One region of the Streptomyces sp. NPDC111606 genome, then DNA from elsewhere that is predicted to be linked to it. Evidence: riboswitches for the same ligand, from Rfam matches in the RefSeq annotation. Region 1 holds a riboswitch; the other holds the start of a gene.
The links. Region 1 has a riboswitch for S-adenosylmethionine ahead of ACZ7M7_RS02245 (aminotransferase class V-fold PLP-dependent enzyme). Riboswitches for the same ligand answer to the same signal wherever they lie in the genome.
Positions count from the first base shown of each region.

Region 1 (15,454 bases):
ATCTGCATGCGCGCGCCCGGCATGACCATGTTCCGCATGCCGATCTTCGTGTGGAACGTGCTGCTGACCGCGGTGCTGGTCCTGCTCGCCTTCCCCGTCCTCGCGGCGGCGCTGTTCGCGCTGGAGGCGGACCGCAAGTTCGGCGCGCACATCTTCGACTCCGCCAACGGCGGGGCCTTGCTATGGCAACACCTCTTCTGGTTCTTCGGCCATCCAGAGGTGTACATCATCGCCCTGCCATTCTTCGGAATCATTTCCGAAGTGATCCCGGTCTTCTCCCGCAAGCCGATGTTCGGCTACATGGGTCTGATCGCGGCGACCATCGCGATCGCGGGTCTGTCCGTGACGGTGTGGGCGCACCACATGTACGTCACAGGCGGCGTACTTCTGCCGTTCTTCTCCTTCATGACGTTCCTCATCGCCGTACCGACAGGCGTGAAGTTCTTCAACTGGATCGGAACGATGTGGAAGGGCTCGTTGTCCTTCGAGACACCGATGCTCTGGGCGGTCGGCTTCCTGATCACCTTCACCTTCGGTGGTCTGACGGGCGTCATCCTGGCCTCGCCGCCGATGGACTTCCACGTGTCCGACTCGTACTTCGTGGTGGCGCACTTCCACTACGTCGTCTTCGGCACCGTCGTGTTCGCGATGTTCTCCGGCTTCCACTTCTGGTGGCCGAAGATGACCGGCAAGATGCTCGACGAGCGCCTGGGCAAGATGACCTTCTGGACGCTGTTCGTCGGCTTCCACGGCACCTTCCTGGTGCAGCACTGGCTGGGCGCCGAGGGCATGCCGCGTCGTTACGCGGACTACCTCGCGGCCGACGGCTTCACCGCCCTGAACACGATCTCGACGATCAGCTCGTTCGTGCTCGGCGCGTCGCTGCTGCCGTTCTTCTACAACGTGTGGAAGACCGCCAAGTACGGCAAGAAAGTCGAGGTCGACGACCCGTGGGGCTACGGCCGCTCGCTGGAGTGGGCGACGTCCTGCCCGCCGCCGCGGCACAACTTCCTCACCCTGCCGCGGATCCGTTCCGAATCCCCGGCGTTCGACCTGCATCACCCTGAGATCGCCGCTCTCGACCAGCTCGAGAACGCCCCTCACGGTGAGAAGGCTCTGGCTGGTGGCAAGGAGGCCGGCAAGTGAAGACTCAGGGCACGATGTTCACCTGGCTGAGCGTCTTCATCCTCGCCATGGCGGTCGTCTACGGCGTTTGGTCGAAGGAGCCGGCCGGTACCACGGCCCTCTTCCTGGCCTTCGCTCTGTGCATCATGATCGGCTTCTACCTGGGCTTCACGGCCCGGCGGATCGACGCGGGTGCGCAGGACAACAAGGAAGCGGACGTGGCGGACGACGCCGGCGAGGTCGGGTTCTTCAGCCCGCACAGCTGGCAGCCGCTCTCCCTCGCGATCGGAGGCGCCCTCGCCTTCCTGTCGATCGCGATCGGCTGGTGGCTGATGTACTTCTCGGCGCCGCTGATCCTGGTCGGCATCTGGGGCTGGGTCTTCGAGTACTACCGCGGTGAGAACCGCACCCAGTAACACGAGCTGAGCTCACAGGAGCCCGGACACTCCCTCAAGAGTGTCCGGGTTCCTGCGTTTGCCGTAGTGACGATCACCCGTACGCCTTATCCGGCGCGCCGCGGCCGACGCTGCTTCCTAGCGTGAGGCCATGAGCAGAAAATCGAGCAAGGGCCCCGTCATAGGTTGCACGCTCCTGCTGATCGCGCTCGGCGCGAGCGCCGCCGGCTGCAGCAGCGACGGCAACCCGCTGTCCGCCGAGCCGTACGACGCCGCCGACCAGATCGCCTTCAACGGCCCCGCGGGCGACGGCGAGAAGGCCGACCCCGACAAGCCCCTGGAAGTCACCGCGGAGGACTCCGACGGCCGTATCACGGACGTCACCGCCAGGGACGCCGCAGGACGCTACGTCGCGGGCGAACTCTCCGCCGACGGCACCCGCTGGCACAGCACCTCTCCGCTCGCCGCCAACGCCCGCTACACGGTCCGCGTGAGCACCGAGGACGAGGAGGGCGCGCCCGGCCGCAAGGTCCTCGCCTTCGACACCAGCAAGCCGACTTCCAAGAAGCACCTGACGGTGACGTTCGGCCCCAAGGCCGGTACCTACGGCGTCGGCCAGCCCGTCACGGCCGAGCTGAGCCAGCCCATCAAGGACCGCAACCAGCGGGCGATAGTCGAGCGGGCTCTCAGGGTCGACTCCGCGCCCGCCGTCGAGGGCAACTGGCACTGGGTGGACGACAAGAAACTCCACTACCGCCCCAAGGAGTTCTGGCCCGCGAACGCCACCGTCCAGGCGCGCAGCAACCTGGACGGCGTCAAGGTCAGCGACCGCCTCTGGGGCGGCAAGGTCAAGCCGCTGCGCATCACCACGGGCGACCAGGTCATAGCCGTCACGGACGCCGCGTCCCACCAGTTGACGCTCTACCGCAACGGCGAGGAGGTCAGGTCCATACCGGTCACGACCGGCAAGCCCGGCTTCGAGACCCGCAACGGCGTCAAGGTCGTACTGGGCAAGGAGTACTTCGTACGCATGCGCGGCACGAGCATCGGCATAGCCGAAGGCTCCTCGGAGTCCTACGACCTACCGGTCTACTACGCCACCCGTGTGACCTGGAGCGGCGAATACGTCCACGCCGCCCCCTGGTCGGTCGGCTCCCAGGGCTACGCCAACGTCAGCCACGGCTGCACCGGCATGAGCACCGCCAACGCCGAGTGGTTCTTCGACAACGTCCGCGAGGGCGACATCGTCAAGGTCATCAACTCGTACGGCAACACCATGGAACCGTTCGGGAACGGCTTCGGCGACTGGAACCTGGAGTGGAAGAACTGGCGCAACGGCAGCGCGCTGGTGGGCGGCACCCCTGATGGTCCAAGCCCCGCCGAGAGGGCCAGGCTGAGGCCGCAGAGCGTCTGAACCGCCCTCCTGGGCCGCGCCTCTCAGGGGCGCGGGGAACTGCGCGACCAGCCACATGGGCCCGCAGTCGCCCGCGTAGGCGCCCCGAGCTCTCAGGCGCTCGCAAGCCTCTTCGTGCGCAACAGGGAAGCCAAGGCCGCCGCGAACTCCACCGGCTCCACAGGCAGCGTCACAGCCGCCTCGGCCCGACTCCACGTGGCGAGCCACGCATCCTGCGGCCGCCCGATCAGCAGCAGCACCGGCGGGCAGTTGAACACCTCGTCCTTGATCTGGCGGCAGACCCCCATGCCCCCCATGGGCACGGCCTCACCGTCCAGCACACAGACGTCGATGCCCCCCTTGTCCAGCTCACGCACCACCGCCTCCGGCGTCGCGCACTCCACGAACTGCACCACAGGTACGTCCGGAGCGGGCCGGCGCCCGGTGGCCAACCTCACCTGCTCGCGGGTGGTGGAGTCGTCGCTGTAGACCAGCACCGTGGCGGTCGGCTGCATTGTTCCTCCGTGACGTCAGCGTCGTAAGGACAGGCCCGTTGGGCCGGATGCTACTCCCTTGAACACCACGTCAACACCGGTACGGACGGCGAAGACACTCCGAACGGCACCCCCCGGAGTGAGGGCGGGATAAGCGACCGACATAATGTCGGTCGTGGCGACAGCAACGACAGTAGACAAGGGTCACGCGCACCCGTCGGTCAACCGACCGAACCTCACCAGCGTCGGAACCATCATCTGGTTGAGTTCCGAGCTGATGTTCTTCGCGGCCCTCTTCGCGATGTACTTCACCCTGCGATCGGTGACCGGTCCGGACTTCTGGCATGAGAAGGCCGATGCCCTGAACTTCCCGTTCTCGGCGACGAACACCACGATCCTGGTGCTTTCCTCCCTCACCTGCCAGCTCGGCGTCTTCGCCGCCGAGCGCGGTGACGTGAAGAAGCTCCGGGGCTGGTTCATCGTCACCTTCATCATGGGTGCGATCTTCATCGGCGGTCAGGTGTACGAGTACACCGAGCTGGTCAAGCACGAGGGCCTCTCGCTCTCGTCCGACCCGTACGGCTCGGTCTTCTACCTGACCACCGGTTTCCACGGCCTGCACGTGACGGGCGGTCTGATCGCCTTCCTGCTGGTCCTCGGCCGCACCTACGCGGCCAAGAGGTTCACGCACGAGCAGGCGACCGCCGCGATCGTCGTGTCCTACTACTGGCACTTCGTCGATGTCGTCTGGATCGGCCTTTTCGCCACGATCTACATGATCAAGTAGCCGGGCCCGATCCCGCGCGCGTTCAACGAACGCACCTGACAGAAGCATCGACGCAGAAGATCCTGACACCGGGGTAATCCGTGAAAAAGCTCTCCGCACGACGACGCCATCCGCTGGCGGCGGTCGTCGTCCTACTCCTCGCGCTGGCGTGCACGGGAGGGGTGTACGCCGTGTTCGCGCCCGCGGGCAAGGCACAGGCCGAGGAAACCGCCCAGTCCCTCACCATCGAGGAGGGCAAGAAGCTCTACGCCGTCGGCTGCGCAAGCTGCCACGGAACCGGCGGTCAGGGCACCTCCGACGGTCCGAGCCTGGTGGGTGTCGGCGCCGCTGCCGTCGACTTCCAGGTCTCGACGGGCCGTATGCCGGCCGCCACCTCCCAGGGCGCCCAGATCCCGGCGAAGAAGAACATCTACTCGCAGGCCGAGATCGACCAGCTCGCGGCGTACATCGCCTCGCTGGGCGCCGGTCCGACGGTCCCGACCGAGGAGCAGTACGGCCCCGAGGGCGCGGACATCGGCAAGGGCGGCGAGCTCTTCCGCAACAACTGCGCCCAGTGCCACAATTTCACCGGCAAGGGCGGCGCGCTGACGAAGGGCAAGTACGCCCCGAGCCTTGAGGGTGTCGACCCGAAGCACATCTACGAGGCCATGCAGACCGGCCCGCAGAACATGCCGTCGTTCCCCGACACCATTCTGTCGGAGCAGAACAAGAAGGACATCATCGCGTACCTGCACGCGGTCAACAGCGACGAGACGGTCAACCCGGGTGGTCTGGAGCTGGGAGGCCTCGGGCCGGTCAGTGAGGGCCTCTTCTCCTGGATCTTCGGGCTCGGTGCACTGATCGCGGTCGCCGTCTGGGTCGCCGCTCGGACCGCAAAGGCCAAGAAGTCATGAGTAGCCAAGACATTCCAGAAGAGAACCTGCCCGCTGAGCAGGACGCCCACGTCGCGGTAGCGGACGAGAAGAACCCCTTCGCCGACCCCGGCCTGCCGCCCCACGAGCACCGGATCCAGGACATCGACGAGCGGGCCGCCCGGCGGTCCGAGCGCACGGTGGCGATGCTGTTCACGTTGTCGATGCTGGCCACGGTCGGCTTCATCGCCTCGTACGTCGCGATCCCGCACGACAAGTCGGTCTTCGTCTTCCCGATCGGTCACCTCAACGCGCTGAACTTCGCGCTGGGTCTGACCCTCGGCGCGGCGCTGTTCTGCATCGGCGCGGGCGCGGTCCACTGGGCCCGCACCCTGATGTCCGACGTGGAGGTCGCCGACGAGCGGCACCCGATCGCTGCGGAGCCCGAGGTCAAGGCCAAGGTCATGGCCGACTTCAAGCAGGGCGCCAAGGAGTCCGCGCTGGGTCGCCGCAAGCTGATCCGCAACACGATGTTCGGAGCGCTGGCCCTGTTCCCGCTCTCCGGCGTCGTGCTGCTGCGTGACCTCGGCCCGCTGCCCGGGACCAAGCTGCGCCACACGCTGTGGTCCAAGGGCAAGCTGCTCGTCAACATGAACACCGACGAGCCGCTGCGTCCCTCGGACGTCGCGGTCGGCTCCCTCACCTTCGCCAAGCCGGAGGGCCTGGAGGAGCACGACCACGACTTCCAGAACGAGATCGCCAAGGCCGCCCTGATGATCGTCCGGATCCAGCCGGACGACATCAAGGACAAGCGCGAGCTCGAGTGGTCGCACGAGGGCATCGTCGCGTACTCGAAGATCTGCACCCACGTCGGTTGCCCGATCTCCCTGTACGAGCAGCAGACGCACCACGTGCTCTGCCCCTGCCACCAGTCCACCTTCGACCTCGCCGACGGTGCCCGAGTGATCTTCGGCCCGGCCGGGCACGCCCTGCCGCAGCTGCGCATCGGCGTGAACGACGAGGGCTACCTCGAGGCGCTCGGCGACTTCGACGAGCCCGTCGGTCCTGCATTCTGGGAGCGCGGATGAGCACGACAGAGACCACGGAGTCCCGCTCGCGCGGGAAGGCACCGGCCGGCGAGCGCGTCGCCGACTGGGCCGACGGCCGGCTGGGGATCTACTCCCTCGCCAAGGCCAACATGCGCAAGATCTTCCCCGACCACTGGTCGTTCATGTTGGGTGAGGTCTGCCTCTACAGCTTCATCATCATCATCCTCACGGGTGTGTATCTGACGCTGTTCTTCCAGCCCTCGATGGCCGAGGTCGAGTACCACGGCAGCTACGTCCCGCTCCAGGGACAGCTGATGAGCCAGGCGTTCAGCTCCACGCTGGAGATCTCCTTCGACGTGCGCGGTGGTCTGCTCATCCGGCAGATCCACCACTGGGCCGCGCTGATCTTCCTCGCCGGCATGTTCGTGCACATGATGCGCGTGTTCTTCACGGGCGCGTACCGCAAGCCGCGTGAGATCAACTGGCTGTTCGGCTTCCTGCTGTTCGTCCTGGGCATGTTCACCGGTTTCACCGGCTACTCGCTCCCGGACGACCTGCTCTCCGGCACCGGTGTCCGCTTCACCGAGGGCGCGATCCTGTCCATGCCGATCGTCGGCACGTACATCTCGTTCTTCCTCTTCGGCGGCGAGTTCCCGGGCACCGACTTCGTGGCCCGCTTCTACTCGATCCACATCCTGCTGCTGCCGGGCATCATGCTCGGCCTGGTGGTCGGCCACCTGATCCTGGTCTTCTACCACAAGCACACGCAGTTCGCGGGCCCCGGAAAGAGCAACAAGAACGTCGTCGGCATGCCGCTGCTGCCGGTCTACATGGCCAAGGCCGGAGGCTTCTTCTTCCTGGTCTTCGGTGTCATCGCGGTCATCGCGGCGGTCGCGCAGATCAACCCGATCTGGGCCATCGGTCCCTACCGTCCGGACATGGTCTCCACCGGCGCCCAGCCCGACTGGTACATGGGCTTCGCCGAGGGTCTGGTCCGGTACATGCCGGGCTGGGAGGTCAACTTCTGGGGTCACACGCTCGTCCTGGGTGTGTTCATCCCGCTGGTGCTCTTCGGCCTGGTGCTGATGGCGATCGCGCTCTACCCGTTCATCGAGTCCTGGGTCACCGGCGACAAGCGCGAGCACCACATCCTGGACCGTCCGCGCAACGCCCCGACGCGTACCGCGTTCGGCGTCGCCTGGGTCACGGTGTACATGATCGGCCTGGTCGGCGGTGGCAACGACCTGTGGGCCACCCACTTCCACCTGTCGATCAACGCGGTCACCTGGTTCGTCCGGATCGGCTTCTTCGTCGGCCCGGTCCTCGCGTTCATCGTCACCAAGCGGATCTGCCTCGGCCTGCAGCGCCGGGACAAGGACAAGGTGCTGCACGGCCGCGAGTCGGGCATCATCAAGCGCCTGCCGCACGGTGAGTTCATCGAGGTGCACGAGCCGCTCAGCCAGGACGCGCTGCACACCCTCACCGCGCACGAGCAGTACAAGCCGCTCGAGATCGGCCCGACGGTCGACGAGAACGGCGTCGAGCGCAAGGTGAAGGGCTCCGAGAAGCTGCGCGCCAAGCTCAGCAAGTCGTACTTCGGCGAGGACGGCCAGATCCCCAAGCCGACCGTCGAGGAGTACAAGGAGATCACGAGCGGCCACGGCCACCACTGACACTGCGCCAGCTACGCCACGGTTGAGGGCCCCGTCCGGTAGTCCGGACGGGGCCCCCGGCCGTGTACGGGGCCCGTCCGGGGTTCGGACGGGGCCCTTCTTCGGGTCTGCGGGCTGGATAGGGTGGACCCGTTGAGACTCACGTCCCGCAGTGCGGGACACCACAACCGACCCAGGAGCGGCTTATGAGCGCTGTGACCCCCGCTGGAGGCGACACCGCGGCGGGCCGTTCCTGGCCCGAGGTACTGAGTGCCCTGCTCGGCGGACAGGACCTGAGCGCCGGCGACACGGCATGGGCGATGGACCGGTTCATGAGCGGCGAGGCCTCGGACGCCCAGATCGCCGGCTTCATGGTGGCCCTGAGAGCCAAGGGCGAGACGGTCGAGGAGATCAACGGTCTCGTCGAGGCGATGTACGCCCACGCGCAGCCCCTGGACATCCCCGGACCGGCCGTCGACATCGTCGGCACGGGCGGGGACCGGGCCAAGACGGTGAACATCTCGACGATGTCCGCCATCGTGATCGCCGGCGCCGGCGCGAAGGTCGTCAAGCACGGCAACCGGGCGTCGTCCTCGGCGAGCGGCTCGTCCGACGTGCTGGAGAAGCTCGGCATCAACCTGGACCTGTCGCCCGAGGGCGTGGCCCGGGTGGTGGACGAGGCCGGGATCACCTTCTGCTTCGCGGCCAAGTTCCACCCCTCGATGCGGTTCGTCGGTGGCGTACGACGGGACCTCGGGATTCCGACCTCGTTCAACCTCCTGGGCCCGCTCACCAACCCCGCCCGGGTCACCGCTTCGGCGGTGGGCTGCTTCGACACCCGGATGGCGGGACTGATCGCCGGCGTGCTGGCCGAGCGCGGGTCGTCCGCGCTGGTGTTCCGGGGCGACGACGGCCTCGACGAGCTGACGACGACCGCCACTTCGCGGGTGTGGGTGGTGCGCGACGGCAAGGTGACCGAGCAGGCCTTCGACCCCCGTGACGTCGGCCTCGAGCTGGTGCCCGTGGAGGCGCTGCGGGGCGCGGACGCGTCGTACAACGCGGAGGTCGCCCGGCGGCTGCTGGACGGTGAGCCGGGGCCGGTGCGGGACGCCGTACTGCTCAACTCGGCGGCGGCGCTGGTGGCGTTGGAGCAGACGGACGCCCCGCTCGCCGAGCAGATCCGGCTCGGGATGGCGAAGGCGGCCCAGTCGATCGACTCGGGGGCGGCCAAGCGGACGCTGGAGCGCTGGGTGGCGGCCAGCAACACCTGAGTTGCGCACGATGTGACGCAGGGCGCAGTCCGGATCCTGGACTGCGCCTTGCGAGCCGAAGATCGTGTGGCAGGATATTGGACCAGGTCATGAGTGACAGTCATGAGGCCCCGGCCGACTGTCCGGCAACCCTCCGTCCGTGGCGGGGTGCCCCGGGTGAAGACCAGGCCGTAGGCAGCGAGGTCTACGGCAAGCGCGGGCCCCTCTCGAAACCAGGGGTCCTGGTCGTTCGAGGGAGTCTTCCGTGAGCAAGCGAATGCGATAGGGCCGCAGAGCCCCGCCTCCGCAGACCCTTTTCTCTTTCCCGCCTGCCGCTCAGTCGGCATGCCCCTCACGGGAGTTCGCCATGTCTGTCTCCACCGCTGCCGCCGACCAGTCCGTTTGTGCCTCCCTGCCCGTTCTGGGCCGTGATGTCACCGTCCCGCTCGTCACCGGCGGCGAGGTGACCTACGCGGCGCTCGACTACGCCGCCAGCGCCCCCGCCCTCCAGCGCGTCTGGGACGACGTCGCCGCCTACGCGCCGTACTACGGCAGCGTCCACCGCGGGGCCGGCTACCTCTCCCAGCTCTCCACCGACCTGTTCGAGAACGCCCGCAGGACGGTCACCGAGTTCCTCGACTGCCGCGCCGACGATCAGCTGATCTTCACCCGGTCCACCACCGACTCGCTGAACCTCCTCGCAGCCGCCCTGCCGGCCGACTGCCAGGTCTTCGTCTTCGAGACCGAGCACCACGCCTCCCTGCTGCCGTGGCGCGATGCCCGCGTCACGTACCTCAACGCGCCCCGCACCCCCCGCCAGGCCGTCGAGACCCTGGAGTGCGCCCTCGCCGACCGCGACCCCTATGGCCCGGCCCTGGTCTGTGTCACCGGCGCCTCGAACGTCACGGGTGAGCTGTGGCCCGTACGGGAGCTCGCGGCCGCCGCCCACGCGCACGGCGCCCGCATCGTGCTCGACGCCGCCCAGCTGGCCCCGCACCACCCGGTGAGCGTGCGTGACCTGGACGTCGACTGGGTCGCCTTCTCCGGCCACAAGCTGTACGCCCCGTTCGGCTCCGGCGTCCTGGCCGGCCGCTCCGACTGGCTGCGCGCGGCGGAGCCGTACCTCGCGGGCGGCGGTGCCTCGCGGAAGGTGTCGCGGCGTGGGGACGGGGGCGTCGACGTGGAGTGGCACGAGAGCGCCGCCCGCCACGAGGCCGGCTCGCCGAACGTCATCGGCGCCTACTCCATCGCCTCCGCCTGCAAGGCGCTCACGGAGGCCGGCTTCGACACGCTCGTCGCCCGTGAGCAGTACCTGATCGAGAAGGTCCGCGCGGGCCTCGCCGAGGTCCCCGAGGTCCGGGTCCTCTCCCTCTTCGGCGACGACGCCCCGCGCGTCGGCGTCATCTCCTTCGTCGTCGAGGGCTGGAACAGCTCCCACTTCGCCGCCGCCCTCTCCGCCGAGTACGGCATCGGGGTGCGGGACGGGCTGTTCTGCGCCCACCCCCTGGTCCGCACCCTGCTGGGCAGCGACCCGCAGACGCAGGGCGAGTGCGGGGCACCGGAGGCCGCGCCGGGCGAGAAGTCCCTGAACGCCATCCGGGTGAGTTTCGGGGCCGGTACGCCGGACGAGCACGTCGAGCGGTTCGTGAACGCCGTGCGGGAGCTCGTGACGGACGGCGCCCGGTGGAACTACCGTACGGAGGACGGGCGTTGCGTGCCGGACACCTCCGCGTGAGCCGGTAGCCGGGCGCCCAGCAGGATCATCCGCAGGGCGCGTTCGGTGGCGTCCGTGAGGAGTTCGGAGGCCCGCACCAGCGCCTCCGCCAGGGCCATCGGGGCCGGCAGGATGCCGCTGTACGCGTCCACGCCCGGCACGTCGTGCGCACCCTCGCCGAGCGTGCCCGCCAGCGCGAGCACCGGGCGGCCGTACAACTTGGCCCGGCGGGCCACCTCGGCCGGGACCTTGCCGCGGGGCGTCTGGTGGTCCAGGGCGCCCTCCGCGGTGACGACCAGGTCGGCGCGGGCGAGGCGGGCGTCGAGGTCGAGGTGGTCGAGCAGCACGTCGAAGCGGGGGAGCAGCCTGGCGCCGAGGGCGGCGAGACCCGCGCCCAGGCCGCCGGACGCTCCGGTACCGGGGCCGTGGTGCAGATCGGTGCCCACGGCCCCCAGATCGCGGGTGAGGACGTCCGCCCAGTTCTCCAGGCCGGCCGACAGATGCTCGACCTGTGCGGGTGTCGCCCCCTTCTGCGGGCCGAAGACGCGGGCCACGCCGCGCTCGCCGCACAGCACGTTGTACGGGTTGCAGGCGACCAGCAGGTCGACGTCCCGCAGGCGCGGGTCCAGGCCGTACGGGTCGATCCTGGCGAGCCGCGTCAACTCACGTCCACCGCGGGGGAGTTCGAAGCCGTCGGCGTCCAGTAGCCGGGCGCCGAGGGCCTGGAGGGCGCCGGCGCCCCCGTCGGACGTACCCGAGTCGCCGCAGCCGACCAGGATGCGTCGTACGCCGGTGTCGAGCGCGGCGCGGATCAGCTCGCCGACGCCGTAGGTCGTCGTGGCGCCCGGGTCGCGCAGGGCGCGCGGGACGAGGGACAGCCCGGCCACCGCGGCCATCTCGACGACCGCGGTGTCCCGGGAGCCGAGCAGGGCGAAGTGCGTGCCGAGCGGTTCGCCGACCGGTCCCGTGGCGGGCAGGGCGACGAGCCGCCCGCCGGTCGCGGCGGCCAGCGCGGTGGCGGTGCCCTCGCCGCCGTCCACGAGCGGGATCAGGTCGATCACGACGTCCGGCAGCACCCGTCGGACGCCGCCCGCGATGGCATCGGCGGCGGCCTGGGCGGACAGGGACTCCTTGAAACCACTGGGGGCTACTACGACTCGGCTCAGCATCGGATCTCCTCAACAGGTCGTCGAGGCTGCAACGCCCCGAGGGGAAGCGCGCCTAGGGGCGCGGGGAACTGCGCGACCAGCCACAACGGCGCCGCAGCCACCGGACGGCGTGACGTGGCACTCACAGTGGAACGCCCAGCAGCGGCCACACCGCCACGGCGAACAGCAGGACGAGGGCGGCCGTCAGCGGGGCCAGGACGGCGGACAGGCGCAGCAGGTCGCGCGGGGTGTAAGTGGGCGTCCCGGGCAGGTCGGAGAAGAGCGTGACCGGTTTTGCGGAGGCCGGGAGGGTGTGGCAGAAACCCGCCGCCGCAGTGGACGCGAGCGCCGCGGCGACCGGATTCACCCCAGCCCCCACCGCCGCCGCGACCACCAGCGGGACCAGGACCGAGGAGCGGGCCGAGCGGGACTGGAGGATCAGGTGGGCCGCCGTGCTGATCGCGATCACCACGGCCAGGAACAGCAGCGGGCTGACGCCCGTGGGCAGCTCGGCCACCAGCCACTTCGCCGCCCCGGAGTCGGCGAGCGCGACGCCCATCGCCATCGTCGCGGCCATGAACAGCAGCAACGACCAGGGGACCGTCTTCAGCGCGTCCCTCAGGTGCACGGTGCCCAGGGCGGGCGAGGCCGCCACCACCGCGCCGATCAGCGCGACGACGGCCGGCGGCACCCGGTGCAGCGGCTCGCTGCACCACAGCACGACGACCGTGCCGAGCAGCAGCGCGCACCGCTTCTCGGCCTGCGACCAGGGGCCGGTGACCGGCTCGTCGCTGTGCTCCTGGATCTGCTCGGGGGTGATGTGCACGGCGCCCTTGCGGTCCGCGCGTCGAGTCGTCGTCAGGAGCACGGCCTCGGCGGCCAGGTGGGACGACGCCACGGCCAGCGGAAGGCCGAGCAGCAGCCACTCGGTGAAGCCGATCCGTTCGCCGGTGGCCTGCCACAGCACCGAGACGGTGATCAGATGCGCGCCTGCGCCGATCAGGGTCGCCACCGCCGACAGCAGGATCACGGTCGGGAACAGCAGCGCCAGCATCACGACCAGCCGCCGCCGGTCGGCCAGCGCCTTGGCGAGCGCCAGGAACACCGGCAGCGCGAGGGCGGCCCGGCCGGACGTGGCCGGCACCGCGAACGCCGTGACGACCAGCGCGGCCGTGGTCAGGTGCACGAGCTGCCGCACCGTGCGCGCCCCGCCGACCAGGAACGCCGCCGCCCGTCCCGCGAGCCCCGTCCGGGTCACCGCGGCCGCCAGCACGAAGGCGCAGATCAGCAGCCACACCGTCGAGTCGCCGAGGGTGCCGAAGAGCGTGTCGCTGCTGATCACCCCGGTCACCGTGAGCGCGAGTCCGGCGCCCAGCGCGATGTAGGTGTCGTCGACCGGTGTGGCGATCCAGGCGCAGGTCGCCAGGGCGAACACCGCGAGGGTGAGGCGGGCGTCGGCGCCGAGGCCCGCGAAGTTGCCGGGCACGGCGAGCAGCGCGCACAGGGAGAGCGCGACGCAGAGGCCGACGCCCAGTCGGAGGTTCAGGGTCACGTCATCCAGGGTTCACCTGGGCCGTTAGCCGTCGATGAGCCCCACATGAAAGGGACTTCACGCAGACAGGCGATACCCCACGCCGCGCACCGTCTCGAAGCGTTCGGCCCCGAGCTTCTTGCGCAGCGCCCGCACGTACACGTCCACGATGTTGGAACCCGGGTCGAAGTCGTAGCCCCACACGTGCGACAGGATCTGCTCGCGGGACAGTACCTGGCCCGGATGCCTCAGGAACAGCTCCAGGAGCACGAACTCACGGGCCGTCAGGTCCACGGTCCGCTCGTCGGCCCGCGCCCGCCGGGTGCGCAGGTCCAGGGTCAGCGAGCCGGACCGCAGCACCGTCACCTCGGGTGCCCGGGCCGCCGTACGCAGCCGCAGACGGACCCGCGCGAGCAGTTCCTCGAAGCGGAACGGCTTGGTCATCCAGTCGTCGGCGCCGCCCTCCAGACCGGCCACCGTGTCCCGTACGGAGTCCCGGGCGGTCAGCACGATCACCGGGGTCGTCACCCGGGCCTCGCGCAGTTCGCGCAGCACGGTGAAGCCGTCCCGGCCGGGCAGGCCGATGTCCAGGACCACCAGATCGAAACTGCCGGTCAGCGCGTACTCGTGGGCGGCATCACCGTCACCGACGACGGTCGTGGTGAAGCCGTTGGAGCGCAGCCCCTTCTGAACGAAGGAGGCGATCCTTTCCTCGTCCTCGACGATGAGAATGCGGTTCACGTGTGTGCCTCTCCCAGTGCCAGTACGAAGGTGGCGCCGCCGCCGTCGGTGTCGCGCAGCCGGACCCGGCCGCCGTGCGCCTCGGCGATCGCCCGGACGATCGACAGGCCGAGCCCGGCTCCGGAGCCGCGGGCGCCCCGGCGGGACGTGCCGCGCCGGAACCGTTCGAAGATCACCTCGCCGTCCTGCGGCTGGACACCGCAACCGGAGTCGGCGACGTACAGCTCGACGCCCGGCCCGTCCGCGCGCGAGCCGATCCGGACGGTCTGCCCGGGCGCGGTGTGCTGCACGGCGTTCTGGGCGAGCTGGACCATCGCCTGGGTGATCCGCTGCGGGTCCAGCTCGGCCTCGACGTCGGCCACCTCGGCGAGCTGCCAGTCCCGTTCGCCGAGGGTGCGGGCCTTGACGTAGACGTCGGCGGTGAGTTCGGCGAGCTGGACCGGCTCGGGCGTGACGAAGTCGGGGCGCTCGGCCTTGGCGAGCAGCAGCAGATCCTCGACGATGCGGCTCATCCGGTCCAGCTCGTCGGTGACCAGGCGTATCGTCTCCTCGCGCTCGGCGGGGTCGTCGCCCATCAGCTCCAGATGGCCGCGCACGATGGTGATCGGCGTGCGCAGCTCATGGCCCGCGTCGTCGACGAACTCGCGCTGGGCGGCGAAGGCGCGCTCCAGCCGGTCGAGCATCGCGTTGAACGTCTCCGCGAGCGCGGCGATGTCGTCGCGCCCGTGCACCGGGATACGGCGGGTGAGGTCCTGCTCGGTGAGCTGCGCCGCCGCGGTGCGCACCAGCCGCACCGGCTTGAGGATCCGCCCGGAGACCGCCCAGCCGATGCCGGTCATCATGAGCAGGGCGACCCCGGAGATGGCGAGCAGGATACGGAACTCCGCGTTCACGGCGGCCTGTTCGCGTCCCGGGTGGAAGGCGACGACGAACGCCGCCTCCGCCTCGCCGCCGGCCCGGGCGACCGTGACCTTGGCCCAGCGGATCTCGCCGGACGCCCGGTGCACGGTGCCGGTGGCGTCGGGCGAGTCGAAGATGCGTCGGCGGGCGTCGGCGTCCTCGTGCAGGGGAACGGCGACGGGGATGTCGCGCGGCTGGATGAACTGTGCCGGGGTCCGGCCCGCCCGGCCCACCAGGCCGATCAGCTCCTCGTCCGGATCGGCGTACTGGCGCACCAGGAATTCGCGCAGCAGCCGGGACGGGTCGGTGAACGGCCGCCCGGTCTCGGGGTCGACGCCCCGCTCCTCGAAGTTCGCGAACTCGCCCGCCTCCTGCGCGAGCAGCCCGTTCACCCGGTGATCGACGTCCCGCAACAGGATCGACC
Region 1 is NZ_JBVKBY010000001.1:479,481-494,934, reverse strand. Features, by position in the region: gene ctaD (aa3-type cytochrome oxidase subunit I) at 1-1,146, shown strand, start outside; gene ACZ7M7_RS02285 (cytochrome c oxidase subunit 4) at 1,143-1,541, shown strand; gene ACZ7M7_RS02280 (L,D-transpeptidase) at 1,672-2,934, shown strand; gene ACZ7M7_RS02275 (response regulator) at 3,027-3,428, opposite strand; gene ctaE (aa3-type cytochrome oxidase subunit III) at 3,574-4,194, shown strand; gene qcrC (cytochrome bc1 complex diheme cytochrome c subunit) at 4,275-5,087, shown strand; gene qcrA (cytochrome bc1 complex Rieske iron-sulfur subunit) at 5,084-6,133, shown strand; gene qcrB (cytochrome bc1 complex cytochrome b subunit) at 6,130-7,767, shown strand; gene trpD (anthranilate phosphoribosyltransferase) at 7,953-9,017, shown strand; SAM riboswitch class IV at 9,103-9,219, shown strand; gene ACZ7M7_RS02245 (aminotransferase class V-fold PLP-dependent enzyme) at 9,364-10,731, shown strand; gene ACZ7M7_RS02240 (glycerate kinase) at 10,686-11,879, opposite strand; gene ACZ7M7_RS02235 (SLC13 family permease) at 12,001-13,404, opposite strand; gene ACZ7M7_RS02230 (response regulator transcription factor) at 13,468-14,130, opposite strand; gene ACZ7M7_RS02225 (sensor histidine kinase) at 14,127-15,454, opposite strand, start outside.

Region 2 (15,454 bases), on a different contig from region 1:
GTGCTGGACGGACGCCGGGGCACCGCTCGGCCACGACGGGAAGAACCGCTCGCGGTCCACGGCCTCGGCGCATGCCATGAACGCCCGCGCCCAACGCCACGTGAGGAAGCCCAGCCGGTCGGCGCCCAGCATCCCCGATACGAGCTGCGAGCGGATGTCGTCCGGAAGCATGGAGAAGTACTCCGGCGGCGCCCACGGGGTGTGCGAGAAGTGCCCGATCCGGACATCCGGCCGCAGCTCCCGGAGCATCCCCGGCACCAGGCACAGGTGGTAGTCCTGCACCAGCACCGCCGCCCCGGGCGCGGCCCGGTCGGCCAGCGCCTGCGCGAACGCACGGTTGTACGTCTCGTACGACTCCCACTGGCGCCGGAACTCCGCGTCGAAGACCGGCTCCAGCGGGGTCTGGTAGAGCATGTGGTGGACGAACCAGAGGACCGAGTTGGCGATGCCGTTGTAGGCGTCCGCGTGCACATCGGCCGGGACGTCCAGCATCAGGACGCCGTCCTCGCCGACACCGCGCCGCACCGCCTCCCGGTCCCCGTCGGACAGCGCCGAGCACACCCACAGCGCGTCGGCGTCCGGCCCGATCGCCGACAGCCCGGAGACGAGTCCGCCACCGCCCCTCTTGGAGTGCAGCGAGCCGTCCTCGCGCACCTCGTACGAGACCGGGCCGCGATTCGACGCGACCAGCACCTTGGCAGCACCCTGCGTGGAAGCCATACGCCTCAACCTAGCCCGGCCCGGAAACGCTCAAACGTACGGTTCCACTCAGTGGCCCGGTCCGTATACGATCAGTGGCCCTGCCCGGCGTATGGCCCGGTATCGGACGTTACGCGACCTTCCGTTTCGCGTACTCGGCGATCTCCACCATCGGCGGCCGCTCCTCGGTGTCCACGGAGTACGTGCGCGGCTCGAACCCGTCCTCGCCCCGCTCGAACTGAGTCAACGCCGGCCGGACGAGATGGCCGCGCGCCAGCCGCAGCTGGGCCGTGCGGTAGATCGCGGCGGACATCCGGCCCAGGGCCTGTCCGTCCTGGTGGCGGTGCTTGCGGACGCCCACGTCCACCTGGGCCAGCGCGTCGAGGCCCACCAGATGCAGGGCGTCGACCAGCATGCCCAGCTCCACGCCGTACCCGACGGGGAACGGGAGCTGTTCCAGCAGGGAGCGGCGGGCCGCGTACTCGCCGCCCAGCGGCTGCACGAAACCGGCCAGCTGCGGCCAGTGCATGTTCAGCAGCGGGCGGGCCATCAGCTCGGTCACCCGGCCGCCCTGTCCGGCCGCCCCGCCGAGGGGACGGTCGTACATGCCCTTGACCAGGTCGACCCCGGGGTCGGTGAGCAGCGGGCCGACGATCCCGGAGACGAAGTCGGAGGAGAACTCCTTCAGGTCCGCGTCGATGAAGCAGACGATGTCCCCGGTCGTGACGAGGAGCGAGCGCCACAGGACCTCGCCCTTGCCGGGCACGGCCGGGACGCGCGGGAGGATCGCGTCCCGGTGCACCACGGTGGCGCCCGCCGCGGCGGCCACCTCGGAGGTGCGGTCCGTGGACCCGGAGTCGACGACGACGATCTCGTCGACCAGCGGGACCTGCTGCATGAGGTCGTGACGGATGATCGCGACGATGTCGCCGACCGTCTCCTCCTCGTTCAGCGCGGGCAGCACGACGGAAACCGACTGGCTTGAACGCTGTTTGGCGGCGAGTATGTGGTGGAGCGGGCGATCGGTCGCGGACCAGGAGCGGGTGCTCAGCCAGCGCTCGACTTCTTCCAGCACAGTCGGCGACTCCTCACTGTCGTGATCACAGCAGGTAATCGTGTGATCCATCTCGCGGTTCGGACGACTATCTCAACTGTCCTGGCCTTCGGTTACAGTCTTGAACAACGCGGGTGACCATCGCATGTCCGAGGTCGCCCGTAGTTGACAACCGAATACAGCTCATCCAGAGGGGCAGAGGGAAACGGCCCGATGAAGCCCCGGCAACCCTCCAGCCGGTCTCGTGGCGATCACTGTCGATCGTCTCCGCGAGGCTCCCGGCTAGGGAAGGTGCCAAATCCGTCTCACGGCGAGATGCGTCGTGAGGAAGATGAGGAGAAAGGGCCTCGCCTCACATGGCTGTGCAGACTGTTGCAAGCACCACCGACTCCACCGTAGACCTTGGTCCCGCCGCGGCGCTGTCCTGCCGCGAGTGCGGTCACCGGGTACCCCTCGGACCGGTCTTCGCGTGCGAGGAGTGTTTCGGCCCGCTGGAGATCGCTTACGACTTCTCGGCCTACGACACCGAGGAGCTCCGCAAGCGGATCGAAGCCGGCCCCGCGAACATCTGGCGCTATGCGCCCCTGCTGCCCGTCCCGGCCGACGTGGCCACCAAGCCGAACATCAACCCCGGCTGGACCAAGCTCGTCAAGGCCGACAACCTCGCGAACGAGCTCGGCGTCGACGCCGGCAAGCTGTTCGTCAAGGACGACTCAGGCAACCCGACGCACTCCTTCAAGGACCGCGTCGTCGCCCAGGCCATCGAGGCCGCGCGCGCCTTCAACTTCACCACCCTCTCCTGCTCCTCCACCGGCAACCTCGCCGGTGCGGTGGGCGCCGCCGCCGCCCGCGCCGGCTTCCGGTCCTGCGTGTTCATCCCGCACGACCTGGAGCAGGGCAAGGTCGTCATGGCCGCGGTCTACGGCGGCGAGCTCGTCGGCATCGAGGGCAACTACGACGACGTGAACCGTTTCTGCTCCGAGCTGATCGGCGACCCGGCCGGTGAGGGCTGGGGCTTCGTCAACGTCAACCTGCGGCCGTACTACGCCGAGGGCTCCAAGACCCTGGCGTACGAGATCTGCGAGCAGCTCGGCTGGCAGCTGCCGGACCAGCTGGTCGTGCCGATCGCCTCCGGCTCGCAGCTCACGAAGATCGACAAGGGTCTGCAGGAGCTGATCAAGCTCGGGCTCGTCGAGGACAAGCCGTACAAGATCTTCGGTGCGCAGGCCGAGGGGTGCTCGCCGGTGTCGACCGCGTTCAAGGCGGGCCACGACGTCGTCCGGCCGCAGAAGCCGAACACCATCGCCAAGTCGCTGGCGATCGGCAACCCGGCCGACGGTCCGTACGTCCTGGATATCGCCCGCCGCACAGGTGGTTTCGTGGAGGACGTGACGGACGAGCAGGTCGTCGACGCGATCAAGATCCTCGCCCGGACGGAGGGCATCTTCGCGGAGACCGCCGGCGGAGTGACCGTGGGTGTCACGAAGAAGCTGATCGAGAGCGGTGTGCTGGACCCGAGCCTCACGACTGTGGTGCTCAACACCGGCGATGGGCTGAAGACGTTGGACGCGGTGGCCGGTACTGGGCTGACTGCGACGATTCGTCCCAACCTGGACTCGTTCCGCGAGGCCGGTCTCGTCTGAGAAGCCTGTCCCACCGAACTTGCACACTGACCGGAGGTCACACCGTATGAGCGTCAACGTCCGCATCCCCACCATCCTGCGCACCTACACGGGTGGCCAGGCCGAGGTCGCCGCCGAAGGTGCCAACCTCGGCGAGGTCATCGCCGACCTGGAGAAGAACCACACCGGGATTGCCGCCCGGGTTCTCGACGACCAGGGCAAGCTGCGTCGGTTCGTCAACGTGTACGTCAATGACGACGACGTCCGTTTCGAGCAGGGTCTGGAGACCGCGACTCCGGACGGTGCCGGCGTCTCCATCATTCCGGCCGTCGCGGGTGGCTGACAGGCTGACCGAATGACCGATCATTACCATCGGTAACACCGGTAACCGAGAGTTCATCGAATTGCCCCCTCCGTGAGAGAAGCGGAGGGGGCAATTCTGTGTGGTTGAGCGAGGTACAGTTGGGGAACGTGCCGCCGATTCACTGGTCGGCTGCCCTTGATTTCTGCCGCAAGCCCGACAAGAAGTAGCCAAAGTGTGCGGGTTTTTTGCGGCTTTTCTTCCGTATGCCGGGTCCGACTTGACCTGAAGTCAGCGGAATTGTCCCCACATTCCCGACCGGTCGTGCCCGGATTTCTCGTCCGATTGACCTGTTGCAGACGGCAGTTGGGCAGATACATTCAGCCGCGGTCGACGCGTTCCGGCGCACGCCCCCGACCGATGGGGGGTGAGGTCTGACCCGGATCCGCGAAGTGTGGATCTGTGCAAGGGCCAGTAATAGGGGAGTTAGGCATGGCTCAGGGCACCGTCAAGTGGTTCAACGCGGAGAAGGGGTACGGCTTCATCGCGGTCGACGGTGGTGCGGATGTTTTCGTCCACTACAGCGCGATCCAGATGGACGGTTACCGCACCCTGGAGGAAGGCCAGCGGGTCGATTTCGAGATCTCGCAGGGCCAGAAGGGGCCGCAGGCGGACATGGTCCGTCTGGCCACCGGCTGAAGCACGCGTCGACTAACAGCAGCGACGTTCTTCTTCGAAGGGCTCGCACCTCCCGGGGTGCGAGCCCTTCGCCATGTCCGGGTCTGTCCGGGTCCTGCCCGGGTCCGGCCCCGGCCCCGCCCCCCTGTTCGCGCACCGCAGAGCGCGCCGCCCGATACCCGAGAGCCGCTTGCACTCGCCTACCCCGAGTGCTAATCATTGGCGTTAGCACTCTGAAGGTGAGAGTGACAAAGAAGGACCGGGTCGGTGAGGCCCGCAGGCCGGGTGGGGCAAGGAACCACCAGGCATGTGAGCCGTCCGTCGCGGGCGCGGGCGCGGTCCGAAGGAATCACCCCCAGTCCTGGAGGGACCACTTCACATGGCCAAGATCATCGCGTTCGACGAGGAGGCGCGGCGCGGCCTCGAGCGCGGCATGAACCAGCTCGCGGACGCCGTCAAGGTGACGCTCGGCCCCAAGGGTCGCAACGTCGTCCTCGAGAAGAAGTGGGGCGCCCCCACGATCACCAACGATGGTGTCTCCATCGCCAAGGAGATCGAGCTCGAGGACCCGTACGAGAAGATCGGCGCCGAGCTGGTCAAGGAAGTCGCCAAGAAGACGGACGACGTCGCCGGTGACGGTACGACCACGGCGACCGTTCTCGCCCAGGCCCTCGTCAAGGAAGGCCTGCGCAACGTAGCCGCCGGCGCCAACCCGATGGCCCTCAAGCGCGGCATCGAGCGCGCCGTCGAGGCCGTCTCCGCCGCCCTGCTGGAGCAGGCGAAGGACGTCGAGACCAAGGAGCAGATCGCCTCCACGGCCTCCATCTCCGCCGCCGACACCCAGATCGGCGAGCTCATCGCCGAGGCGATGGACAAGGTCGGCAAGGAAGGCGTCATCACCGTCGAGGAGTCCCAGACCTTCGGTCTCGAGCTGGAGCTCACCGAGGGTATGCGCTTCGACAAGGGCTACATCTCGGCGTACTTCGCCACCGACATGGAGCGGATGGAGGCGTCGCTCGACGACCCGTACATCCTGATCGCCAACTCCAAGATCGGCTCCGTCAAGGACCTGCTCCCGCTCCTGGAGAAGGTCATGCAGTCGGGCAAGCCGCTGCTGATCATCGCCGAGGACGTCGAGGGCGAGGCCCTGTCGACCCTGGTCGTCAACAAGATCCGCGGCACTTTCAAGTCCGTCGCCGTCAAGGCCCCGGGCTTCGGTGACCGCCGCAAGGCGATGCTGAACGACATCGCCATCCTCACCGGTGGCGAGGTCATCTCCGAGGAGGTCGGTCTCAAGCTCGAGAACACCTCCCTGGACCTCCTGGGCAAGGCCCGCAAGGTCGTCATCACCAAGGACGAGACCACCATCGTCGACGGTGCCGGCTCCTCCGAGCAGGTCGCGGGCCGTGTCAACCAGATCCGCGCCGAGATCGAGAACAGCGACTCGGACTACGACCGCGAGAAGCTGCAGGAGCGCCTGGCGAAGCTCGCCGGCGGTGTCGCGGTCATCAAGGCCGGTGCCGCCACCGAGGTGGAGCTCAAGGAGCGCAAGCACCGCATCGAGGACGCCGTTCGCAACGCGAAGGCGGCCGTCGAGGAGGGCATCGTCGCCGGTGGTGGCGTGGCCCTGCTGCAGGCCTCCCAGGTGTTCGAGAAGCTGGAGCTCGAGGGTGACGAGGCGACCGGCGCCAACGCCGTGAAGCTCGCGCTCGAGGCCCCGCTGAAGCAGATCGCCGTCAACGGTGGTCTCGAGGGTGGCGTCGTCGTCGAGAAGGTGCGCAACCTGACGGTCGGCCACGGCCTCAACGCCGCGACCGGCGAGTACGTCGACATGATCGCCGAGGGCATCATCGACCCGGCGAAGGTGACGCGTTCCGCGCTGCAGAACGCCGCGTCGATCGCCGCGCTGTTCCTCACCACCGAGGCCGTCATCGCCGACAAGCCGGAGAAGGCCGCCGCGCCTGCCGGTGGCGGTATGCCGGGCGGTGACATGGACTTCTGAGCCTCTTCGCAAGAAGGCTCGGACCCGGTCCGTCCATAGCGAGGGCGGCACCCCCTGTTACGACAGGGGGTGCCGCCCTCGGGCGTTTGCTCACCCGGCGATGGTCATCCTGGCTGGGCAGCCCGGAGGTGTCGGCGTTCGGCCAGTTCCTCCGCGCCGACCACGGTCAGAACCGGGGAGCCAGGCGGCGCGAACATGGTCACCACCAGCTGCGACTGCGCGTCCGGAAGGTTGTTGGCGCCCTGGTAGTGGATCACGTCACCCCCGGGCTCGAACAGGGCGTCACCGGCCTTGAGCACCCGGGGCGGCTGCCCCTCCAGCTCAAAGAGGATCTCGCCCTGGGTCACGTAGCCGAAGAGCGGCCCCGGGTGCCGGTGCGGCGGCGCACCCGGGTCACCCGGCGCCAGGGTGACCCGGATGGTCCTGGCCTCGGCGCCCGCCGGAATCCGGGCCGCCGCCTCCGGCAGGGTGTTGATCACCTCGACGCCCGGGGGCAGGTGTGCGTGCTCAGCGCTCATGTATTCCTCCAAACAGGGAGTGTCCGCAGAAAGGACCGGACCGCCTCCCCGTCTGTGACAGTCCGCTCCCTGAACGCAGCCGAGCCCGGCCGCGCCGCGCTGTGTGTGGCCGGGGTCACGGCGTATGGGGCGTGATGCGGAATACGCAGCCTTCGGCGAGCAGTTCCTTAAGAAGGTGCAACAATGCGCGTGCACATACTGACCGGTTTACCGATCCCGCTTCCAAGGAGCTCCCCACGTGACCGTCACCGAGCCCACCGCCTCCCGTGCGGCCCAGATCCTGTCCCGGCCGACCGTGATCAACGGTCTGACCGTCCCCAACCGCATCGCGATGGCGCCGATGACGCGGATGTTCTCCCCGGGCGGCGTGCCCGGCGAGGACGTCGTGTCGTACTACTCGCGCCGCGCCGCCGCGGGCGTCGGTCTCATCGTCACCGAGGGCACGTACGTCGGGCACGACTCGGCCGGGCAGAGCGACAGGGTGCCGCGCTTCCACGGTGCGGACCAGCTGGCGGGGTGGGCGAAGGTCGCCGAGGCCGTGCATGCGGCGGGCGGCACGATCGTGCCGCAGCTGTGGCACATCGGCATGGTGCGCAAGCAGGGCCAGCCGCCCTACGCCGAGGCCCCCGCCGTCGGCCCCTCGGGCCTGCGCATCGGCTCCGACGAGCCCACCGGAAAGGCGATGACCCAGAGTGACCTCGACGATGTCATCGACGCGTTCGCCCAGGCCGCCGCGGACGCCGAGCGCATCGGCTTCGACGGCGTGGAGCTGCACGGCGCCCACGGTTACCTCGTCGACCAGTTCCTGTGGGGCGGCACCAACCGCCGTACCGACGCGTACGGCGGTGACCCGGTCGCCCGTACGAAGTTCGCGGCGGAGATCGTGGCCGCCGTACGCGAGAAGGTCTCCGCGGACTTCCCGGTCATCTTCCGCTACTCGCAGTGGAAGCAGGAGGCCTACGACGCCCGGCTCGCCGAGACCCCCGAGGAGCTGGAGGCCATCCTGACCCCGCTCGCCGCGGCCGGCGTCGACGCCTTCCACGCCTCCACCCGCCGCTACTGGGTTCCGGAGTTCGACGGCTCCGACCTCAACCTCGCCGGCTGGACGAAGAAGCTGACCGGCAGGCCCACCATCAGCGTCGGCTCGGTCGGCCTGGACGGCGAGTTCCTGGGCGCGTTCGTCGGCCAGGGCTCCGGGCTCAAGGGCATCGACGATCTGCTGGACCGTCTGGAGGCGGAGGAGTTCGACTTCGTCGCCGTCGGCCGGGCGCTGCTCCAGGACCCCGAGTGGGCGGCGAAGGTGCTGGGCGGCCGCTTCGAGGAGCTGGCGCCGTATGACGCGGCGTCGCTGAAGACCCTGAGCTGAGGCCCAACCAGCCGCTACTGTCGGAGAGATGAGGATCCTTCATCTCTCCGACACCCACATCGAACGGGCCGACGCCCCCAACGCATACGGCGTCAATGCCACCGACTCGCTCCGCCTGATGCTCGCCGAGCTGAGGCATGTGCGGGGCGTCGACGCGATCGTCGTCACGGGGGACATCGCGGACGACGGTGCGGTGGAGGCGTATACGGCCGTGAAGGAGCTCGTGGGCGAGTTCGCCCGCGGCCTGGGCGCGCCCGTGTTCTACACCACCGGCAACCATGACGAGCGCGGCGCCTTCGGGAAGGTGTTGGGCAGCGGCCACCCGGAACCGGAGGTGGTCCTGGAGTCCGAGGCGGGGGAGCGGGCGGCCGTGAGCACCGTCGGCGGCCGGCGGTTCATCACGCTGGACTCGCTGGTGACGGGGAAGGTGTACGGCCGTCTGAGCGCGGCTCAACTCGACTGGCTGAAGGCTGTGTTGAGCACCCCGGCCGAGCAGGGCACCGTCCTCGCCCTCCACCACCCACCGATCGCCCTCGACATATCGGCGACCCAGCCGCACTTCGGCCTGCGCGACCCGGCCGAGCTCGCGACGGCGATCCGGGGTAGTGACGTACAGGTCGTCCTGACCGGGCACTACCACCTCCAGCTCCTCGGCTTCCTGGCCGCGGTGCCGGTCTGGGTCACCCCTGGTGTCGTGAACCGCATCGACCTCACGGCGGCGCCCGGCACGGAACGCGTGGTGCGCGGGGCCTCGGCGTCGCTGGTGGAGCTGGGCGGGGCGGACGGGCCGCTGTTCCACACCTTCCATGCACGCGATCCCCGGGCGCACGAGACGGTGTACGAGTTGGACGAGGAGCGGACGCGGGCGTTCGTGGAGCGGGGGGCCTGAGCCAGGTGCCCGCCTGACCTGGGTGATCCGAGGCGATCTCGGGCGGTCCGGGGCGTGACCTGCATCGCTTGAGTAAGTCAATCAACTGACTTAAGGTTGCCTTGGTCAATTACGTACCTTCACGTTCGTACGCCGACGGAGGCCCCGCCATGTCCCACGCCCCTGCCCCTGCCGCCGAGGCCGGGGGCGGTGCCCCGCCGAGGCCTGACGCCGTGGTGGCGGTACTGGCCTTCGCCGGCATCGTCGTCTCGCTGATGCAGACCCTGGTCATCCCGATCGTCCCCGAGCTGCCACGCCTGCTCGACGCCCCGGCGTCGGACACCGCCTGGGCGGTCACGGCGACGCTGCTCGCCGCCGCCGTCGCCACGCCGGTGATGGGGCGGCTCGGCGACATGTACGGCAAGCGGCGGATGCTGCTGGTCAGCGTCATGCTGCTGGTGGCCGGTTCCGTGGTCTGTGCCCTGAGCGACGCGCTGGTCCCGATGATCGTCGGACGGGCGCTCCAGGGCCTGGCCTCCGGTGTGATCCCGCTCGGCATCAGCATCATGCGCGACGAACTCCCCGCCGAGCGCCTCGGCTCCGCGACCGCCCTGATGAGCGCCTCCCTCGGCATCGGCGGCGCGCTCGGGCTGCCCGCCGCGGCGCTCATCGCGGACAACTTCGACTGGCACATGCTGTTCTGGACGTCGGCCGGCATGGGTGTCGTGGCGCTGGTGTGCGTGGTGCTCTTCGTGCCCGAGTCGAAGGTGCGCACCGGCGGGCGCTTCGACCTGGTGGGCGGCGCAGGGATGGCGGCCGGACTGGTCTGCCTGCTCCTCGGCATCTCCAAGGGCGCCGACTGGGGCTGGACCAGCGGTACGACGCTCGGTCTCTTCGTGGCGGCCGTCGTCGTCCTGGCGGCCTGGGGCTGGTGGGAGCTGCGTACCGAGCAGCCGCTGGTGGATCTGCGGACGACCGCCCGGCGTCAGGTGCTGGTCACCAACCTGGCCTCGATCGCGGTGGGCTTCGCGATGTTCGCGATGAGCCTTGTCATTCCGCAGCTCCTCCAGCTCCCCGCGCAGACCGGCTACGGTCTCGGCAAGTCGATGCTGGTCGCGGGCCTGTGCATGGCCCCGTCCGGTCTGGTGATGATGGCGACGGCACCGGTGTCGGCGGCCATCTCGCGGGCCAAGGGACCGAAGGTCACGCTGATGATCGGCGTCCTGATCGTCGCCGTGGGCTATGGCCTCAACATCGTCCTGATGTCCGAGGTCTGGCACTTCGTCCTGGTCGCCTGCATCATCGGCGCCGGCGTCGGGTTCGGCTACGGCTCGATGCCCGCCCTCATCATGAGCGCCGTGCCCGCGTCGGAGACGGCCGCCGCGAACAGCCTCAACACGCTGATGCGCTCCCTCGGTACGTCCACGGCGAGCGCCGTCGCGGGCGTGATCCTCGCCCAGATGACGACGAACCTCGGCGGGTACGCCCTCCCGTCCGAGAACGGCTTCAAGGTGGTCCTGGCGGTGGGCGCCGGGGCGGCGTTGCTGGCGTTCGTGGTGGCGTCGTTCATTCCGAAGGCGGAGCCGGCTGCCGTCAAGGAGCCCGTGGCGCAGGCGGCGGCGCCGGCGGGAGCGGCGGCCAAGTAGTGGCTGCCGGCTACAGGTTGCCCAGCGGCTCGATGTCGACCTTCACCGGCGTGCCCCACACGCGCAGCACCTCGTAATCGGTGAACTCGTGCACGAGCCGGTAGGCCATGGCGGGGCGCGGCCCGCGACGCTGGGCGGCGATGTACAGCTCGGCCTCCCGGCGGTCGCGGCGCGGCGTCCCGCACAGCTGCCACTCCTGCCCGTTCCACAGCTCCGGCAGCCAGCGCTGCTGGGGCTGGGGGCGGTCGCCGCGGACGCCGTAGCGGGACGGGGCGGTGTCGGAGGGGCGCGGTGCTGCGGGGCCACCGTTGTACTCGGCGCGGCGGGCGGCCCGGCGGCGGGTCTCGCAGAGCAGGCAGAGGTCCTGGGCGTTCTCGTCGACCGGGCCGTTCGGGTGCTCTGGGCAGCGGGTGGTGGGGGCGGCGCCGGTGACGCTCTCGTCGAGGAGGTCGAGGGCACGGCGGAGGTCGGCCTTGACCTCGTGGAGTCTGGCGTCCGGGGTGTCGGCGGTGAGGGATTCGCCGTGCTCGCCGAGGAGGCGGAGGGCTCGGCCGAGGGCGGTGAGCTGGGCGTGGTTCATGCAGTGGCTCCGGGGCTTGCGGGGGCCCTGGTCAGGTGCCTCCTTGTGTCATGAACTCGTCGTGAATCGCCGACGGGCCGGACGGAGTGCGTAACGGTCCATGTGAAAACCGTACACACCTGCTGGTGTGTGCAGTGGATTCCGGGTGTTCGTCACAGGCCTGCCCCCTGTCGGCGTCGGGACATCGCGGCACGGATCTCCGCCGCGTGGGCTTGGATGGCCGAGGAGTGCAGGGCTGCGTTGTCGCGGCCGGAGGCGCGTTCACCCCGGCACGCCCCGCAGGTGCCGCCCGGCAGGGCCTCCGGACGGCCGGGCACTCCGCAGTTCGCGCACTCCAGGATGCGGCGGGGAGGACGTGGGGCCGGTGCGTGTTCGGGTGGGAGCTTGTCGGTCAGGCGGCGGCGGAGGAGGGCGGCCGGGTGGTGGACCGGGGTGGGGAGCCCGGTCGTCAGGGCGCGGAGTACGTCCGTGTCGGTGGCGCCTCGGGCGTACCAGTCGGCGACCAGAGGCGCGAGACGCGCGCATTCGGCCTCCGAGAGCGACAACGCCGGGACTTCGCGGCCGAGGGCGGCCAGGAGGATGTGCGCGCGGGAGCGGGTCGGGCGGGGGCTGTGATCCGGGGGCTCCTGCGGTACGTCACCCCGGGTGAACGTCGCCCACCAGTCGTCGTCGCGGGCGGTACGGGTGAACCACGATCGGGTGATCCATCGCGAGCTGCCCTCCCCGGTGATCCGTTCGCGGCCTCGGCGCAAGTGGCCTGCCCGCTGGAGGTTGTTGAGGGCGGTGCGGAGGGCGCACTGTCCGTACGGGAGCTGCTTGGCCAGCGTCTTTACGGAGATGTCGGCGCCGTCGGGGAGGCGGTCGATGTACGCGGCGATGGCGGCTTCGCGGGGTGGGAGGGCGGCGAAGTCGTGGTTCGTGCGGGGGTGTTGATCGGGCGCGGAGCGTTTGCCGTAACCCGGGTTCGCCATCGGGTGCGGGGACGCGTGCGCGGGCAGGGAGGCAGCACTAAGCTTGGCTTCAGCCATGCGATCGAACTTGTCCTTCGATCTCGTAGGTCAAGCCCCCGCCGGTGTTGGTAGCACCTGGTGGGGGCTGTTCGTTATGCGGGCACGCTAGATGATCGTGACTGTGCGTGGCAAACCGAACGCATCACGTCAACTCGCTGGGTGGGAGGGTGGGTTGAGGCCCTCCCACCATTCCTCGGAAAGAGGGCTCGGGGCTGGTCGCTTGAGCTTCGGGCCGGCTCTGGCGGTACGTCAGCCCATGCTCTTCGCGCCGTCCAGGGCCTCGCGGATGATGTCGGCGTGGCCGGAGTGCTGGGCCGTCTCCGCGATGATGTGCAGCAGCACCCTGCGGGCCGACATCCGAGCCCCGGGCTCAGTCCAGGGAGCCTTGGGCAGCGGATGGGTGACGTTCAGGTCGGGCAGGGCCGCGACCAACTCGTCCGTCCGGTGGGCCACTTCGTCGTACGCCGCCAGTACGCCTTCCAGCGTCTCGCCGGGCAGCATCCGGAACTCGTCGGCCCGCTTGGCCCAGTCGGCCTCGGTCATGGCGGTGAAGTCGGGCATCGCCGACGGGCCGTCCAGGATGAAGTCCGCCCAGTGCCGCTCCACCGACGTGACGTGCTTGACCAGGCCGCCGAGGCACAGCTCACTGGCCGTGGTCCGCTCTGCCGCCTGCTCGTCGGTGAGGTCGCGGGTGGTGAAGCGCAGGAAGTGCCGCTGCTTGACCAGCGCCTCCAGGAGGTCGGCGCGCTCGTCGGTGACGGTTTCGTTCGTGGTCTCCATCATGAGACCTACGGTAGGAACCCTTTAGGTCAGTTTCTGACCGCGTTGACGAACGCCGCCCAGGCGGAAGCCCGGAACACGAGCTTCGGGCCGTGGGGGTTCTTGGAGTCGCGGACGGGGACGAGGGCGGGGTGGCCGTCGGCTACCTCGAGGCAGTCGCCGCCATCCCCGCCGCTGTGGCTGGACTTGTGCCAGGTGGCCGTGCTCAGGTCGTAGTCAGGGATGTTCCTCATGGGCGTAATCCTGCGCCAACGCCTCGATGAGGGCTAGGGACTTCTCCGGCGAGTGTGCGGAGGCTGCGAGGAGCTCGAAGGTGAACCTCAGGTGGGCGGCGGTGGCCGGGTCGTCCTCCAGCCGTCCCGTGCCGACGCCCTCGAAGTACACCAGCGGAGGGGCGTCCTCGAAGTCCATTAGCTTCAGGGGGCCCTGCATCGCCATGTGCGCTCCCGCGCTGAAGGGCAGTACCTGCATAATGACGCGGCCCCGTCGGGCCAGGTCCGCGACGTGACGCAGGGCTTCCGCCATCACCGCTCGGCCGCCGGCCACCCTACGCAGTGCTGCCTCGTCAAGCACCGCCCACAACAACGGTTCTGTTGGGTCGTCGAGTAGTCGGGTCCGGGCCATCCGGGCATCCACCCGCTCATCGACGCTCTCCTCCGGCGCTGTTGGGCCATACGCGCGTGTCACAGCCCGTGCGTACCCGCGCGTCTGGAGCAACCCGGGGATCAGCATCGGCGCGTACATCCGGATCGCCACGGCCCCCGCCTCCGCCTCCGCCGCCTCCGCGAAGTGCTCGGGATAGCGAGACCTGGCCGAAGCCCTGCAGTTCCGCTGGAAGAAATCCCCCGTCCCCAGCGCCTCATCCAACACCCGCGCCTGATCCGGCTGTATCCGCCGCGTCCCGGCCTCCAACTGACCGACGAACGAGCCGCTCGCGAACAGCCGTTGGCCCAGCTGCTCCTGGCTCAGCCCCGCCTTCTCGCGCGCATGGCGCAGCTCCGCCCCCAGTAGCGCCCGCGGCGATGACGACGGGTCGAGGTCCTTCGGTCCTGGCATGTGCAACTCCCGGTCCACCGGACGTGGTTGTTGGGACGTCCCGTATGGCCAGGTTAGGCACACGACCGACACGCTGTGTTGCGAATCGCAAACTCAGCGTGGACGTGGAGGCAAGGGTGCGGTCGACCGAAGAAGTCGTGGTGTCCCTGAGGGAGGCCCTGGTGGGCGCCGGCGTTGTACTGCCGTCTCTGTGCGTGGATCCGGTGACCGGCGCCGGTGACGAGCCGTTCCCGCTCGTGGATCTCGGGCGCTGCAACGTCCGTGTCGCCGAGAAGCTCGCGTCCGTGGTGCGCGGGGAGCGGCCGGTCGTCGGCAGTCATGCCGTGGACGCGCGGGACGGGCGCATCGGCGAGGTCAGGGGGCACGTGGGCGGCAGGGTGCAGTTGCGACCCGTAGGGGGTGGGCGGGAGTGGGACTGTCCCATGGAGGCGCTGGAGGCCGCACCGCGGGCGGAGGTGTTGCGGGCGCAGGTTCAGAGCGCCAACCGGGAGGGCCGGCTGCCCTGAACCAGCCGCGGTGCGACCACGTACCCGTCCGGTCAGCCCATGCTCTTCTGGCCGTCGAGCGACTCCCGGATGATGTCGGCGTGGCCGGCGTGCTGGGCCGTCTCGGCGATGATGTGCAGCAGCACCCTGCGGGCCGACCAGTGGGCGCCGGGCTCGAACCACGGGGCCTTGGGGAGCGGGTGGGAGGCGTTCAGGTCGGGGAGCTTGGCCACCAGCTCGTCGGTTCGGTGAGCCACTTCCTCGTACGCCGCGAGTACTCCTTCCAGCGTCTCGCCGGGCAGCATGCGGAAGTCGTCCGCCCGTCGGGCGAAGTCGGCCTCGGTCATGGAGTCGAAGTCGGGCATCGCCGACGTGCCCTGCTCGATGAAGTTCGCCCACCTGCCTTCCGTCGACGTGACGTGCTTGATCAGGCCGCCGAGGCACAGCTCGCTGGCCGTGGTCCGCTGTCCCGCCTGTTCGTCGGTGAGGTCGCGGGTGGTGAAGCGCAGGAAACTCCGGTGCTTGGCCAGCGTCTCCAGGAGGTCGGCGCGCTCGTCGGTAACGGTGTTGCTCGTGGTCTCGGTCATGGGACTCACGTTAGGAACCATTTAGGTCAGGTACTGTCCGCCTTGCCGAACGGGGCAGACTTCCGCGTCAGACGGTCGTACTGGTCCTGGGTGAGCCGTACGGCGGCGGCGCCGACGTTCTCCTCCAGGTGCGCGATGCTGCTCGTCCCCGGGATGGGGACGATCACCGGGGAGTGGGGGAGGAGCCAGGCGAGGACGACCC
Region 2 is NZ_JBVKBY010000013.1:213,300-228,753, reverse strand. Features, by position in the region: gene ACZ7M7_RS37435 (alpha,alpha-trehalose-phosphate synthase (UDP-forming)) at 1-720, opposite strand, end outside; gene ACZ7M7_RS37430 (glucosyl-3-phosphoglycerate synthase) at 830-1,774, opposite strand; SAM riboswitch class I at 1,934-2,091, shown strand; gene thrC (threonine synthase) at 2,110-3,396, shown strand; gene ACZ7M7_RS37420 (MoaD/ThiS family protein) at 3,443-3,718, shown strand; gene ACZ7M7_RS37415 (cold-shock protein) at 4,169-4,375, shown strand; gene groL (chaperonin GroEL) at 4,734-6,356, shown strand; gene ACZ7M7_RS37405 (cupin domain-containing protein) at 6,461-6,874, opposite strand; gene ACZ7M7_RS37400 (NADH:flavin oxidoreductase) at 7,113-8,240, shown strand; gene ACZ7M7_RS37395 (metallophosphoesterase family protein) at 8,269-9,129, shown strand; gene ACZ7M7_RS37390 (MFS transporter) at 9,279-10,754, shown strand; gene ACZ7M7_RS37385 (hypothetical protein) at 10,765-11,334, opposite strand; gene ACZ7M7_RS37380 (hypothetical protein) at 11,487-12,362, opposite strand; gene ACZ7M7_RS37375 (DinB family protein) at 12,594-13,127, opposite strand; gene ACZ7M7_RS37370 (DUF397 domain-containing protein) at 13,154-13,357, opposite strand; gene ACZ7M7_RS37365 (helix-turn-helix domain-containing protein) at 13,341-14,180, opposite strand; gene ACZ7M7_RS37360 (hypothetical protein) at 14,297-14,686, shown strand; gene ACZ7M7_RS37355 (DinB family protein) at 14,719-15,252, opposite strand; gene ACZ7M7_RS37350 (aldo/keto reductase) at 15,279-15,454, opposite strand, start outside.
Region 2: linked by a shared signal. The riboswitch ahead of thrC (threonine synthase) and the one ahead of ACZ7M7_RS02245 (aminotransferase class V-fold PLP-dependent enzyme) in region 1 are both predicted to bind S-adenosylmethionine.